2 linked regions of the Archangium primigenium genome follow. The protein of the gene in region 1 interacts with the protein of each later gene in a pairwise test. Links are inferred from orthologs where the notes say so. Each region holds a gene or a part of one and is shown on either strand. Other genes may lie near its edges.

Region 1 (7,589 bases):
TGGGGGTCTACGATCACCAGACGCGGGAGATCCGCATCCACCCGGCGCTGGATCGCCCCGAGGTGCCCTCCTTCTTCGTGGAGTTCATCATCTTCCACGAGATGCTCCACCAGCTCTTCCCCAGCGCCAACGCCACGGGCCGCCGCGTGCACCATCCGCGCGCCTTCCGGGAGCGCGAGAAGACGTTCCCCCTCTACGCTGCCGCACTGCGTTGGGAACGGGAGAACCTGAACCTCTTGTTGCGCGGCTGAACGCTCGGCGCTTTACCAATTTACCGATCGACCGGCTCGCGGCGACGTCGCTTGACCCTTTGTGTGGCTCGACCCGATTCTCCGCCGCCATGCGACGCGCGAAGATTGTTTGCACCCTTGGTCCCGCCAGCCAGAGCCAGGAAATGCTCGAGGCGCTGATCGAAGCCGGAATGGATGTGGCCCGGCTCAACTTCTCCCACGGCAGTCACGAGCAGCACGCCGAGAACATCGCCAAGCTCCGGGCGGCCTCGCTCAAGTGCCGCAAGGCGGTGGGCATCCTCGGAGACCTCCAGGGCCCGAAGATCCGCACCGGCCGCTTCATCACCGGCAGCACCGAGCTCAAGGAGGGCGGTGAGTTCCTCATCACCACCGACGAGAGCGTCAAGGGCACCGACGAGATCGTCTCCACCACCTACGCGCACCTGGCGTCGGACGTGAACCCGGGCGACCGCATCCTCCTGGATGACGGCCTGCTGGAGCTCAAGGTCCTGGAGACGGACAAGAAGAAGCTCATCCGCACCAAGGTCATCCACGGCGGCACGCTCAAGAACAACAAGGGCATCAACCTGCCGGGCGTGGCGGTGCGCGCGGACGCGCTCACCCCCAAGGACCGCGAGGACCTGGTGTTCGGCATCAAGGCGGGCGTGGACTACATCGCCCTGTCCTTCGTGCGTCAGCCCGCGGACATCGACATGGCGCGCGCGGCCATGGCGGAGATCGGCCAGTCGGTGCCCATCATCGCCAAGCTGGAGAAGCCCGAGGCCATCGCCCGCCTGGACGCCATCCTGGACAAGACGGACGGCGTGATGGTGGCGCGTGGTGACCTGGGCGTGGAGATTCCGCCCGAGGAAGTGCCCAGCGTGCAGAAGGACATCATCCGCCGCTGCAACCTCCGGGGCCTGCCGGTCATCGTGGCCACGCAGATGCTCAACTCGATGATCGACAACCCGCGGCCCACGCGCGCCGAGGCGAGCGACGTGGCCAACGCCATCTTCGACTCGGCCGACGCGGTGATGCTCTCGGGCGAGACGGCCAGCGGCAAGTTCCCCATCGAGTCGGTGCAGATGATGGACCGCATCGTGCTCGCGGCCGAGTCCACCATCCGCGCCCAGCAGCTCACGCGGCCCTCGAGCACGCCGGTGGGCATGCCCTCGCACTTCCCGGACGTGATCGCCGCGAGCGCGTGCCACGCCGCCAAGCAGTCGGGGGCCTCGCTCATCGCGGCCTTCACGCTGTCGGGTGTGACGGCGCGCCTGCTCGCGCACTACCGGCCGTCGGTGCCCATCGTGGCCTTCAGCCCCAACCAGGAAGTGCGCCGCCGCCTGGCGCTGCTCTGGGGCGTGGTGCCCCGGGTGCTCGAGCCCATCCAGGACACCGAGGCCATGGTGCGCCGCGTGGAAGAGGAGCTCGTGTCCCGCGGCCTCGCGCGCAAGGGTGACCGCGTGGTCATCGTCTACGGCGCGCCCGTGGGCCAGCCCGGGAAGATCAACAGCCTCCGCCTGCACATCATCGGCGGCTGAGACGGAAGTTCCCCGGGCCTTCTTCTCGGAAGGCCCGGGCGGTAGCGCCTAGCCCGACTGGGCTTCCTTCTGCATGCGTTGGGCCACCTCGGCCTCCACGAAGATGCGGAACAGGTCGGCGTCGAGCTGACCGCTCTTCACCTCGCGCGAGAGGATGTCGAGCGCGAGCGTGTGCGGCACGGCCTTCTTGTAGGGCCGGTCGCTCGCGGTGAGCGCGTCGTAGATGTCGGTGATGGACATCATGCGCGACTGCACGGGGATGGACAGCTCGGGCACGGCGCGCGGGTAGCCCGAGCCGTTGAGCTTCTCGTGGTGCGCGTAGGCGATCTCCGGCACGCGGCGCAGGTTGCGCGTCCAGGGAATCTGCGTGAGGAAGCGGTAGGTGTGCTCCACGTGGCTCTCGATCTCCCGGCGCTCCTCCTCGGAGAGCGTGCCCTTGGCGATCGACAGCGAGGTGATCTCCCGGTCGATGAGCAGGGGCCGCTCCTGGCCGAACGCGTCGTCGAAGCGCAGGTGCTTGAGCTCGTGCAGGCGCTCGAAGTTGCCCTGGGCGAGCACCGTGGGCCGATTGCAGGTGAGGACGAACTCGAGCACCTCGTCCAGGTGCTTCATCTCCTGGACGAGCCGGGCGTCCTCCTCGGCGTCGATCTCCGGGAGGTGGTGGGTGCCGCGCACCCGCACGGCGTCGAGCCGCCGACGGTAGCTCTTGAGCTGGAGGTCCTTGCGCGCGAGCTGGAAGCGCGCCTGCAGGGCGTCCATCTCCGAGGGGTAGAGCTTCTCGGCCTTGACGAGCACGGGCTCGCGCACGCCCACCTTGCCGAAGTCATGCAGGAGCGAGGCGTAGCGCAGCTCCTGCAACTCGCTGTGGCTGAAGCGGGTGTGGGCGTAGGGCCCGGTGTGCACGTGCTCGAGCGCGCGGGCGAGCGACACGGTGAGGTTGGCCACGCGGCCCGAGTGGCCCGCGGTGGTGGGGTCTCTCGACTCGATGGCCACCACGGAGGCGGAGACGAAGCCCTCGAACAGGCGGTTGATGTCCTCGTGGAGCAGCGCGTTCTCGATGGCGCCGGCGGCCTGGGCGCCCAGGGCGAGCAGGAGCTCCTCGTCCTCGGAGTCGAAGGGCTGGCCGTTGAGCTTGTTGAGGGCCTGGATGACGCCCGTCACCTCGCCGTTGGCGTCGCGCATGGGCACGCAGAGCACGCTCTGGGTGCGGTAGCCGCTCAGGGTGTCGAAGGAGCGGTTGAAGCGCTCGTCGGCGTAGGCGTCCGGCAGGTTGATGACCTCGCCGGTCTCGGCCACCTGGCCGGCGATGCCGCTGCCCACCGGGAGGCGGATTTCATTCTTGGAGCCCTGGGCCACCTTGCTCCAGAGCTGGTTGCGCTCGCGGTCCAGCACGAAGAGCGAGCACCGGTCGGCCTCCACCACCTTGCTGGCCTCGTAGAGGATGAGCGGCAGCAGCAAGTCCAGGTCCCGCTCGGCGCTCATGGCCTTGGCGACGTCCAGGATGGACGTCAGCTTCTTGAGGCGCCGATTGAGGTCGGGGGGGCTGGGCGGCGGCTGGCTCTGTGGAAGCACCAAGGAGGACTCCGGAAGGGGCGGGCGCGCGGACGACAAGGGCTCTTCTTAGCACGGCCCCGCCCGTGACCAACCGGCCCCTCCCGCCCGGACGCTCCTCGAACGAGCCAGTACCCGGCGCGCCGGGAAGTGACTAAGTAGCCGGCATGACCCGTCGCGTACTCGTATCGCCCTCGCTGTTGTCCTCGGACTTCGGTCGCCTGGCCGAGGAGGTTCGCGCGGTGGAGGCCGCTGGCGCGGACTGGGTTCACGTGGATGTCATGGATGGCCGCTTCGTGCCCAACATCACCCTGGGGCCCGTGGTGGTGGAGGCCATCAAGAAGGCGGCGACGCGGCCGCTGGACGTCCACCTGATGATCGTCGAGCCGGAGAAGTACGTGGACGCCTTCGTGAAGGCGGGGGCGGACATCCTCACGGTGCACGCGGAGGCGTGTACGCACCTGCACCGGGTGATTCAGCAGATCCGCCACGCGGGGGCGCGGCCGTCGGTGGTGCTCAACCCCGCCACGCCCTTGTCCGCCATCGAGGAGGTGCTGGGGGACGTGGACATGGTGCTGCTCATGAGCGTCAACCCGGGCTTTGGCGGCCAGGGCTTCATCCCCCAGACGGTGGACAAGGTGCGGCGCCTGCGCGCGATGCTGGACGCGCGAGGACTACAGACGGAGATCGAGGTGGACGGCGGCATCAACGCCGAGACGTCCAAGAAGGTGGTGGAGGCGGGGGCGAGCGTGCTGGTGGCGGGCTCGTACGTCTTCGGCGCGAAGGACTACGCGGCGGCCATCCGCTCGCTACGCCCGTGAAGCCTCGGCGCCCTGCGCGCTCAGGGCGAACAGGCCCGCCATACGGGCCACGCGCATCATGAAGGTGTGGTCGAACGGCTTCACCTCGTAGGCGTCCGCGCCGAGCTCGAAGCACACATGGCGGGTGAACTGGTCCTCCACGCCGCTGAGGATGATGACCTTGCACGCGCGCGTCTCGGGATCCTGCTTGAGCCGGGCGAGCAGATCGCGACCGTCCTCGTGCTGGTGGATGTCGAGGATGATGACGGCGGGGCGGTGCTGCCGGGCCAGCTCCAGCACGTGGCGGGAGGTGGTGTCCGCCACGGAGGCGAGGCCCGTGCGGCGGGCCTCCCGGGCGAGCGCCGACACCACGAGGGGCTCATCATCGGAGATCAGGACGATCGGAGAGAGCATGGGGGCCTCGGGGGTGGCTGCGCGGTTCAAAGGAGTGCCAAGCAAGCGTCGTTCCATCCGGGATTTCCGGGAAAATAGAGGGGTTAGGCGAGCGGGGCCTGGGTCATGCGGGACCGATGGGTCGCTCCCTACCCGGAAAACGGGGGGCGGATGAAAAGCGGAGGGAAGGGCGTTGACTCAGCCGGGCGGGTCGGGTACATCCCCGCCTGCTTCGACGGCCCGAAAGCAGTTCCGGCGAAGGCACGTACGGTGACGGGGAGTGGCTCAGCCTGGTAGAGCACTTGGTTCGGGACCAAGGGGTCGCAGGTTCGAATCCTGTCTCCCCGACCATCAGAAGGGCGCGGATCCCACGGAGAAATCCACGGGGTCCGCGCCCTTCGCCTTTCTCAGGCAACGCGCCTCTTTCACGCCCTTCTAGTGCTCTTCCTCCGCGTCCGGCTCCTCGGGCTTCGCCGGTGCGTGGATGTTCCTGGGCTTGAGCAAGGTGAGGACGTTGCTGGCGCTCTGCTCGACAGGGGTCGTGCACCCGAGCTGGGCCATATACGCGACGAGGTAGTGTCCCTTGTCCCAGTTCTCCTCGTGGGTGAGTTCGAGTCGGCTGGTGCGCCGCTCCGATGCGCCCGAGCCCTGGGTGAGCGCCGGGGACTCTGCGTAATCGAGGCTCTTGCAGTCGCATCGCTTGTCATCGATGAGTCGGACGCACAAATGCCCAGTCACGCGGCCCTTCACGAGGTTGGTGACTTTGTAGGCCACCGTCACCTCGTCCTGTTCGTTCTGGGTGAGCTGAACCTCCTCGAGCTTGAACCAGGGACCGGTGGCTTCACCGCTATCGGCTGGAGAGACTTTGGGCTCGGGCCGAGCATCGGTCGGAAGCTCCTGTCCGGATTTGTCCATGAGAATGAGTGCGCTCAGCCGCTCGGCCGTGGGGAGGCAGGACGTCTTGCCCACGTAGAGTCGGAAGAACTCCGCCGCTCGCCAGCTTTCCGCGGAGAGGAAATCCGACTCGTCGGTCACCTGGTCGGAGTCTCCCGCCCGCAGGCTGAGCCGGTCGAAGACATTTCCCTGCTCGACCAGATATCCCTCCTTGTCCACGGAATCCAGACAGAGAAGTGCCCGGACGCGCTGGGCGCCCTGGTTGCGGACGTCGTACGAGAGGGTCAGCTTCGACTCGTTTTCGTCATAGCGGAGCCTCACGTTCGACAGCGTGTAGGTCTCCTCGGGTGGCACGGGCGCGGCTCGTGCCGCCACGGCGGGGGGAGCGGAGGGCGTCGGCGGCGCAGCGGGTTGCTCGTCCTTCTTGCAACCCGCGTGCAGCACGGCGATGCCGGTGACAACGAGAACGCAACGAACGAGCGGGGTGAAGGGAACCTTCTCGCGCATGTTGGCAGTGAATCCCACACCTGCTCCTGTCTCAAGGGCAACGTGCCCACGGGCGGCCCGGCGTTCCACTCCACTCGCGCGGATGACGACTGCCTCGACTTCAGCATGGAGGTGCTCCCGACAGCACGGTCAGCCTGTGTCTGAATAGCGATGCGAGCACCGATCGTCGCAAGAGCCCGGTGTATGGCATCACCCCGAGGAAACGGGACGTCCACGTCACCATCACGGAGAAGATGGGCAAACACAACGACCCGGCAGTTCCCGTCTTCAAGAAGACCGAGTCACCATGAACTTCTCGGACTCGGACAACCCCATCCAAAACATCAACGCCTTCGCATTGCACGTTCTGCCGGATTGGGTCACCGCCGACTCGACCCTCACGGCCTTGATGCCGAGCCGCCGTGGCATGAGCGCCGCCACGCGCGCCTTCATCGAGGCCTGTCCCCTCGCGGTCTGGCTGGATTGAAAACCGCGCTTCAACGCGCCACGAGGGCGAGGATGTGGAGCGCGGTCGCACCCGTGCAGGCGAGCGTTCGGACATGGTTCCAGCGCGTCCAGTCCTCCAGATAGCGGGCCCAGAGCGTCGCGCCCTCGGCGCTGGTGGGGGCGACGGCGGCCAGTGCGTTGTTGAGGGGGACGTTGAATGCCACCGTCACGGCGAACATGCCGAGCACCTGCAGGAGGCCACCGAGCAGCATGGGCAGCGCGCCCGGTTCACCCCAGCGCATGAGGGCGAGACCCGCGAGCACGGCGCCCGCGACCGTGGTGCCCAGGAACACCGGCATGAACAGCGAGCGCACGATCTCGACATTGATGGCGTTCATCGCCGAGATGCCCGCCGCCCGGTCGAGGCGGGCGAGCGAGGTCATGATGAAGGCGGAGAAGGCGAAATAGAGCCCGGCGAGCAGGCCATTGCCGAGGGCGGAGAACCAGAGCAATCCAGCCACGAGGGTTTTCATCGTCAGGCCATTCCTTGCGCCCAGCCGAGGAGGAGTCCCGGGCGGGGGCGAGCGGGCCTTTTCTACGCGTGTGGGCGCGGACCCGCTATCCTCCCGGATCCCTTATGGAACTTCGCGTTGGCCCGAGCGCCGTGCCTTCCTCGTCCGCGTCGCTGCCCGGGGCCTGGGGCCGCATCGATTGGTCTCCCCCCGTCCCCGACCATTTCCTCATCCCCGAGCATCACTACCGCATGCGCGGGGATTGCTCCTTCCTCACCCCCGGCCAGCGGGTGCGCCTCAACCATCTGGCGGTGCGCTTCAGTTGTGAGTCTTTCGTCCACTTCGAGCGCTACGTCATCGACTACCTCGAGCAGTACCCGGGTCGGCTCGCGCCCCTGACCGAGCGGCGGGTGCGCCGCTTCGTCGACGAGGAGCGCGTGCACGTGGACGCCTTCTACGCCGTCCTGGAGCGTCTGCGCCCGGAGCTCCATGCCGGGCGCCAACTGCGGATGCACCGCTGGACCTGGGTGGACAGACTGCTGCTGCGGGTGTCTCCGTCCGTCACCTTCTTCCTGCTGGCGGCCATCTTCGAGGAGATGACGCTCTATGTCCCGGTGGTGATGGACGAGCGGCCCGAGCAGTCCTATGCGCCGCTGCACGAGGTGATGCGCCTGCACGCCCGGGAGGAGCGGGGCCACGTGGCCCTGGACGAGCGGGTGCTCGCCCACGCGGCCC
Region 2 (5,335 bases), 2.6 Mb from region 1 along the record:
ACCGAGATCTCGTAGACGAGGTCGGGCATCAGGCGGCCGAGCATGGCGCTCGCCAGGGTGAGCTCGCTCAAGGTCGCCGTGAGGAGCGAGGGGGCGTCCAGGCCCTCGCCCGCTCCGAGCGCGTGGGCGATGGAGGCGTTGAGCGTGGCGCACGCCAGCTGGCAGCGGGGATCGAAGTGGGTGAGGGCCGAGTCGGCGAACGAGGCGCGCAGGCGCGTGTCTTGATCCCGGTAGAAGTAGACGCCCAGGGGGGCGGTGCGTGCGAGGCTGCCGTTGAGCGCCACCTTGCGCCCCCCGCGCAGCCACACCCGGCGCGCCGCCAGGGCCTTGGGCAGGGAAGACTCGAGCAGCTCCGTCATCACCTCCTCGGTGAACGGGCTCATGCCCTGGGCCGAGCGCTGCCAGCGCAGGTAGTGGCGCAGTTGCTCGTTCGCGTCATAGGTGCCCAGCTCGCGCAGGCCCACGCCCAGACAGCACGCCATCTGGCCACTTTCGCCCACCTGGCCCTTCTTGAGCTCGAAGGGGCCTCCGGCGCGCAGCACCCGGTGCACGCCCTCGGCGAGCGTGGGGAAGACGGGGGCGAGGAGGTTGCGCGACTTGAGCGGCGAGCCCAGCGCGTCTCCCACCACCAGGCCCATGAGGGCGCCGCGGCCACGGGAGCGGGGGTGGGGATCGGGGGCGGCGGGGGCGATGGGGCGGCGCGGAGGCATGGAGCGGGCGGCAGTGTAGCAACCCGGTGAGCAAGCTTGCGAGGTCCGAGCCTGTCCTCTAGAACCGCGCGCCATGACTGAGATCGCTCAAATCGTGGCGCGTGAAGTGCTCGACTCCCGTGGCAACCCTACCGTGGAGGCCGAGGTCCTGCTGGCGGGTGGAGCCAAGGGCCGTGCGGCCGTTCCCTCGGGGGCGTCCACCGGGGAGCACGAGGCGCTCGAGCTGCGGGATGGAGACAAGGGCCGCTACCTGGGCAAGGGCGTGCGCAAGGCCATCGAGAACATCACCGAGACCATCGCCCCCGAGCTCTTGGGCATGGACGCGGCGGATCAGTACTCGGTGGATCAGCAGATGATCGAGATGGACGGCACGCCCACCAAGAGCAAGCTGGGCGCCAACGCCATCCTCGCGGTGTCCATGGCCACCGCGCGCGCCGCGGCGGATGCCCACGGCCTGCCGTTCTACCGCTATGTGGGCGGCTCCCAGGCGCGCACCCTACCGGTGCCCCTGATGAACATCCTCAACGGCGGCGCCCACGCGGACACGCGCGTGGACATGCAGGAGTTCATGGTGGTGCCCGCCGGCGCCGCCTCGTTCTCCGAGGGCCTGCGCTGGGGCGCGGAGATCTTCCACGCGCTCAAGAAGATCCTCAAGGGCCGCAAGCTCAACACCGCCGTGGGCGACGAGGGTGGCTACGCCCCGGACCTGCCGGCCAACGAGGAGGCGCTCAAGCTCATCATGGAGGCCATCTCCTCGGCGGGCTTCAAGGCCGGTGAGCAGGTGTTCCTCGCCATGGACGTGGCCGCCAGCGAGTTCTTCGACAAGACGAGCAAGAAGTACAAGCTCAAGGGCGAGGGCAAGGAGTTCGATGCCTCGGGCCTGCTCGACTACTACCAGCAGCTCGCCTCGCGCTACCCCATCGTCTCCATCGAGGACGGCATGGCCGAGGACGACTGGGACGGCTGGAAGAAGATGACCGACGTCATGGGCAATACGCTCCAGATCGTCGGCGACGACCTCTTCGTCACCAACGTGGAGCGCCTGAGCCGCGGCATCGAGGGCGGCATGGCCAACTCCATCCTCGTCAAGGTCAACCAGATCGGCAGCCTCACGGAGACCTATGACGCGGTGCGCATGGCCCACAAGGCCGGCTACACCTCCGTCATGAGCCACCGCTCGGGCGAGACCGAGGACACCACCATCGCCGACCTGGCCGTGGCGCTCGACTGCGGTCAGATCAAGACCGGCTCGGCGTCGCGCTCGGACCGGGTGGCCAAGTACAACCAGCTCTTGCGCATCGAGCAGGAGCTGGGCGCCGGCGCGCGCTACGCGGGCATGCGGTCCATCAAGGGCCTGCAGGCCAAGGCGAAGAAGTAGTCCCGAGGCACCCCCACACCCCCGACCCTCCGAGAGCGAGCCCGCGCCGTGTCCGACAAGACTCCCCGCATCCTGGTCTCCAACGACGACGGCTACTTCTCGGAGGGTCTGCGCGCCCTGGTGGACGCGGTGTCCCCGCTGGGCGAGGTGTGGGTGGTGGCGCCGGATCGCGAGCAGAGCGCGGCCTCGCACGCCATCTCGCTCTGGCGCCCCCTGCGCATCACCCCGGTGCGCGAGCGCTGGTTCGCCGTGGATGGCACGCCGGCGGACTGCTCGTATCTGGCGGTGCACCACCTCATGAAGGATGCTCGGCCCCGGATCATGGTGTCCGGCATCAATCACGGGGCCAACCTGGCCGATGACGTCAACTACTCGGGGACGGTGGCGGCCGCCCGCGAGGCGGCGCTGCTGGGCATCCCCAGCATCGCGTTCAGCCTCGTGTCGCGCCCGCCGTTCGACTTCCGGCCCGCGGCGCGCTTCGCCCGCTCGCTGGTGGCCGCGGCGCTCGCCCAGCCCGCCTTGCCCCCGCGCATGCTCCTGAGCGTCAACGTGCCCCAGGGCGAGCCCACCGGCTACGCCATCACCCGTCTGGGCCGCCACTCCTACGGCTACGACGTGGTGGAGAAGGAGGATCCGCGCGGCCGCAAGTACTACTGGATCGGCGGCACCTCCTATCAACACGAGGACCTGCCCGGCAGCGACTGCAACGCCGTGCACTTCGACCGCCGCATCTCCGTCACGCCGCTCAACTTCGAGCTCACGGATCTCCAGGCGCTCCAGGCGCTGGAGCGCTGGACGCTCGAGGGCTTCGCGGGCGCGGGCAGGGGGGGGGATTGAGGTCGGGGCGGGCGGCGGCCCGCTGGGCGCGCTCCGGGTGGCTCGTGCCGCTCGCGCTGCTCGCGTCCACCGGGTGCGCGCTCACGTCGTCCTCGCTGGGCGGCGCCTCCGCCATTCCCACCGACGGGCAGCCCCTGGTGCTCGGCGAGCTGCGCGAGCCCCACGCCGAGCCGGAGCTCATCGCCCTGCGACACACCGTGGCGCCGGGCGAGACGCTCTACCGCATCGCCCTCAACCACGGCGTGAGCGTGGAGGCCCTGGCCTCGGCCAACGGCATCGACGATCCCCGCTCGCTCTCCGTGGGGCAGGAGCTCATCATCCCCCACGCGGAGCTGCGGCCCGTGCCCGTGGCCAGCGAGTCCTCGCCCACGCCCTCGCGCGCCCCGTCGGCGTCCTCCCGGCCGGCCTCCGCGGCGCGGCCGACGGGAAAGCCCGGGGCCAAGGGCGCCGCCGCCCGGCCCGTGCCGGAGACGAAGGGCACCCTGGACTGGCCCCTGAGGGGCGTGCTGTACGCCCGCTTCGGCAAGAAGGGGCGCGAGCCCCATGACGGCATCGACCTGGCGGTGCCCGCGGGCACGCCCGTCAAGACGGCCCAGGAAGGCGAGGTGCTGTACGCGGGGGAGCAGCGGGGCTATGGCCTCATCGTCATCGTCCGGCACTCCGAGCACCTCATCACCCTCTACGCCCACAACCGCGACCTGCGCGTGAGCACCGGCCAGAAGGTGCGGCGCGCCCAGGTCATCGCCACCGTGGGGGAGTCGGGCAAGACGAGCGGCCCCCAGCTGCACTTCGAGGTGCGGGTGGATGGCAAGCCGGTCGATCCGCTCGACTACCTGGGCCCCCTGCCCGCGTCGTGAACTCCCGCCACCGTCTGGTACTAGAGTGTGCGCCCCGTGAGCCGCTTTCCGCCGTTGCTCCTCCTGCCGTTGTTCGTCGCGTCGCTGCTGGCGGCCGCCCCCGTCCGGGCCGCTGACGCCACGCCCGCGCCCCTGCGTGTCGTGCTGCTGCCCCTGGAGGCGGACGAGGGCGCCCGGGACGAGGCCGCGGGCCTCACCGCGCTCATGGTGAGCCGGCTCGCCGAGTCGCCGCGGCTGCTCGTGTCCACCGAGGCGGACGCGGAGGCGGTGCGCGAGGCGGGGGCCTGCAAGGACGGCGCGTGCGAGGACGAGGCGGCCCGCGCGCGCCGCGCCCGCTACATCATCACCGGCCGCATCGACGCCTTCGGCTCGCGCTTCCTGCTCACCACCACGCTCGTGGACGCGGAGTCCGGACAGGCCCTGAGTCGGCCGCGCATGGAGGTGGCCGCGCGCGAGGCCCTGCCGCGCGCCGCGGTGGCGCTCGCGGATCAACTCCTCGCCACGCTCGTGCCCCAGGCGGACGCGCGCCCCGCGCCCACGCCCGAGTCCGGCGAGAAGCAGGCCCCCGGGGCCGGCTCGTTCATCGCGGGCCTCCGGGTCAACAACAGCCTCATCTCCAACCTGTCCTCGTTCAACCCGGGCGGCGACGTGGAGCTGGGCTACCAGTTCCATGCCGAGTGGGTGGTGTTCGCCCAGGTGGGCCTCACCTACGTGTCCTCCACCCAGGAGAACAGCAAGGGCGGCCTCAACCTGCTGCCGGGCGTGCTCGGCCTGCGCCACTACCACAACATCGAGCGGCCCCTGCGGCCCTACTGGGGCTTTGGCCTGGGCGTGCAGCTGTCCTTCGGCGAGTTCGGCATCTTCCGCCAGACGGGCGCGCTGCCCACGGTCATCGGCTTCGGGGGCCTGGAGTACCTCTTCTTCAACCACCTGGGCGTGCAGCTCGAGGTCTCCACCAACCTCGCCCAGGCCACGCTCGGCTTCGCCGATGGGGGCCTGGGCAGCGGCCTCAACCTGGATCTCAACGCCGGCCTCGCCTGGCACTTCTAGCAGTCCCCGGAGCCTCCTCCCATGTCCTCGCGCTGGCGTGTCCTGCCCCTCGTCCTCCTCCTGTGCGCGGCCTGTGACGACGGGCCCAAGATGCCGGGCCCCAAGGAGCAGGCCGAGGGCTACTACATCAAGGGCAATGCCGAGTACCTCCAGGGCAACTTCGACGAGGCGCTCAAGTCCTTCGACACCATGAAGACGCTGCAGCCGGAGGATCCGCGCCTGCCCGCGGCGCTCGGCGAGGTGTACCTGTCCATGGGCCGGCTCAACGACGCGCTCGCCCAGTTCGAGCTCGCGCTCAAGAACGATCCCAAGCGCTCCACCAACTGGAGCCGGGTGGGCTTCATCCACGCCCAGCTCGGTCACGTGGACGAGGCCCAGAGCGCCCTGCGCAAGGCCCTGGCCCTCTATCCCCGCGACTACAACGCGCTCGAGCAGCTGGCGGAGCTGCACCTCAAGCGCGGCGAGAAGGAGCCCGCGCTCAAGCACCTGCTGCTCGCCGCCGA

The links. The genes of interacting proteins can lie anywhere in the genome.
Region 2: the proteins of rpe (region 1) and eno interact in binary tests that used the Escherichia coli proteins (3 or more experiments, as listed by UniProt). The link is inferred for Archangium primigenium from one-to-one orthologs.

What each region holds. Positions count from the first base shown.
Region 1 is NZ_JADWYI010000001.1:2,120,698-2,128,286, forward strand. The notes cover bases 2,528-5,316. They hold rpe (ribulose-phosphate 3-epimerase), read left to right. Parts: upstream 2,528-3,489; coding sequence 3,490-4,143; downstream 4,144-5,316. Other genes in these bases: I3V78_RS09005 (GAF and HD-GYP domain-containing protein), read right to left, coding at 2,528-3,343; I3V78_RS09015 (response regulator), read right to left, coding at 4,132-4,536; I3V78_RS09025 (hypothetical protein), read right to left, coding at 4,951-5,316. In the rest of the region: I3V78_RS08995 (hypothetical protein), read left to right, coding at 1-251; pyk (pyruvate kinase), read left to right, coding at 341-1,771; more of I3V78_RS09005, read right to left, coding at 1,820-2,527; more of I3V78_RS09025, read right to left, coding at 5,317-5,916; I3V78_RS09030 (hypothetical protein), read left to right, coding at 6,203-6,382; I3V78_RS09035 (anthrone oxygenase family protein), read right to left, coding at 6,393-6,875; I3V78_RS09040 (hypothetical protein), read left to right, coding at 6,980-7,589. UniProt on the Escherichia coli protein: Catalyzes the reversible epimerization of D-ribulose 5-phosphate to D-xylulose 5-phosphate.
Region 2 is NZ_JADWYI010000001.1:4,741,599-4,746,933, forward strand. What follows is about bases 1-2,935. They hold eno (phosphopyruvate hydratase), read left to right. Parts: upstream 1-783; coding sequence 784-2,088; downstream 2,089-2,935. Other genes in these bases: I3V78_RS19620 (ADP-ribosylglycohydrolase family protein), read right to left, coding at 1-710; surE (5'/3'-nucleotidase SurE), read left to right, coding at 2,137-2,925; I3V78_RS19635 (M23 family metallopeptidase), read left to right, coding at 2,922-2,935. In the rest of the region: more of I3V78_RS19635, read left to right, coding at 2,936-3,782; I3V78_RS19640 (hypothetical protein), read left to right, coding at 3,819-4,832; I3V78_RS19645 (tetratricopeptide repeat protein), read left to right, coding at 4,854-5,335. UniProt on the Escherichia coli protein: Catalyzes the reversible conversion of 2-phosphoglycerate (2-PG) into phosphoenolpyruvate (PEP). It is essential for the degradation of carbohydrates via glycolysis.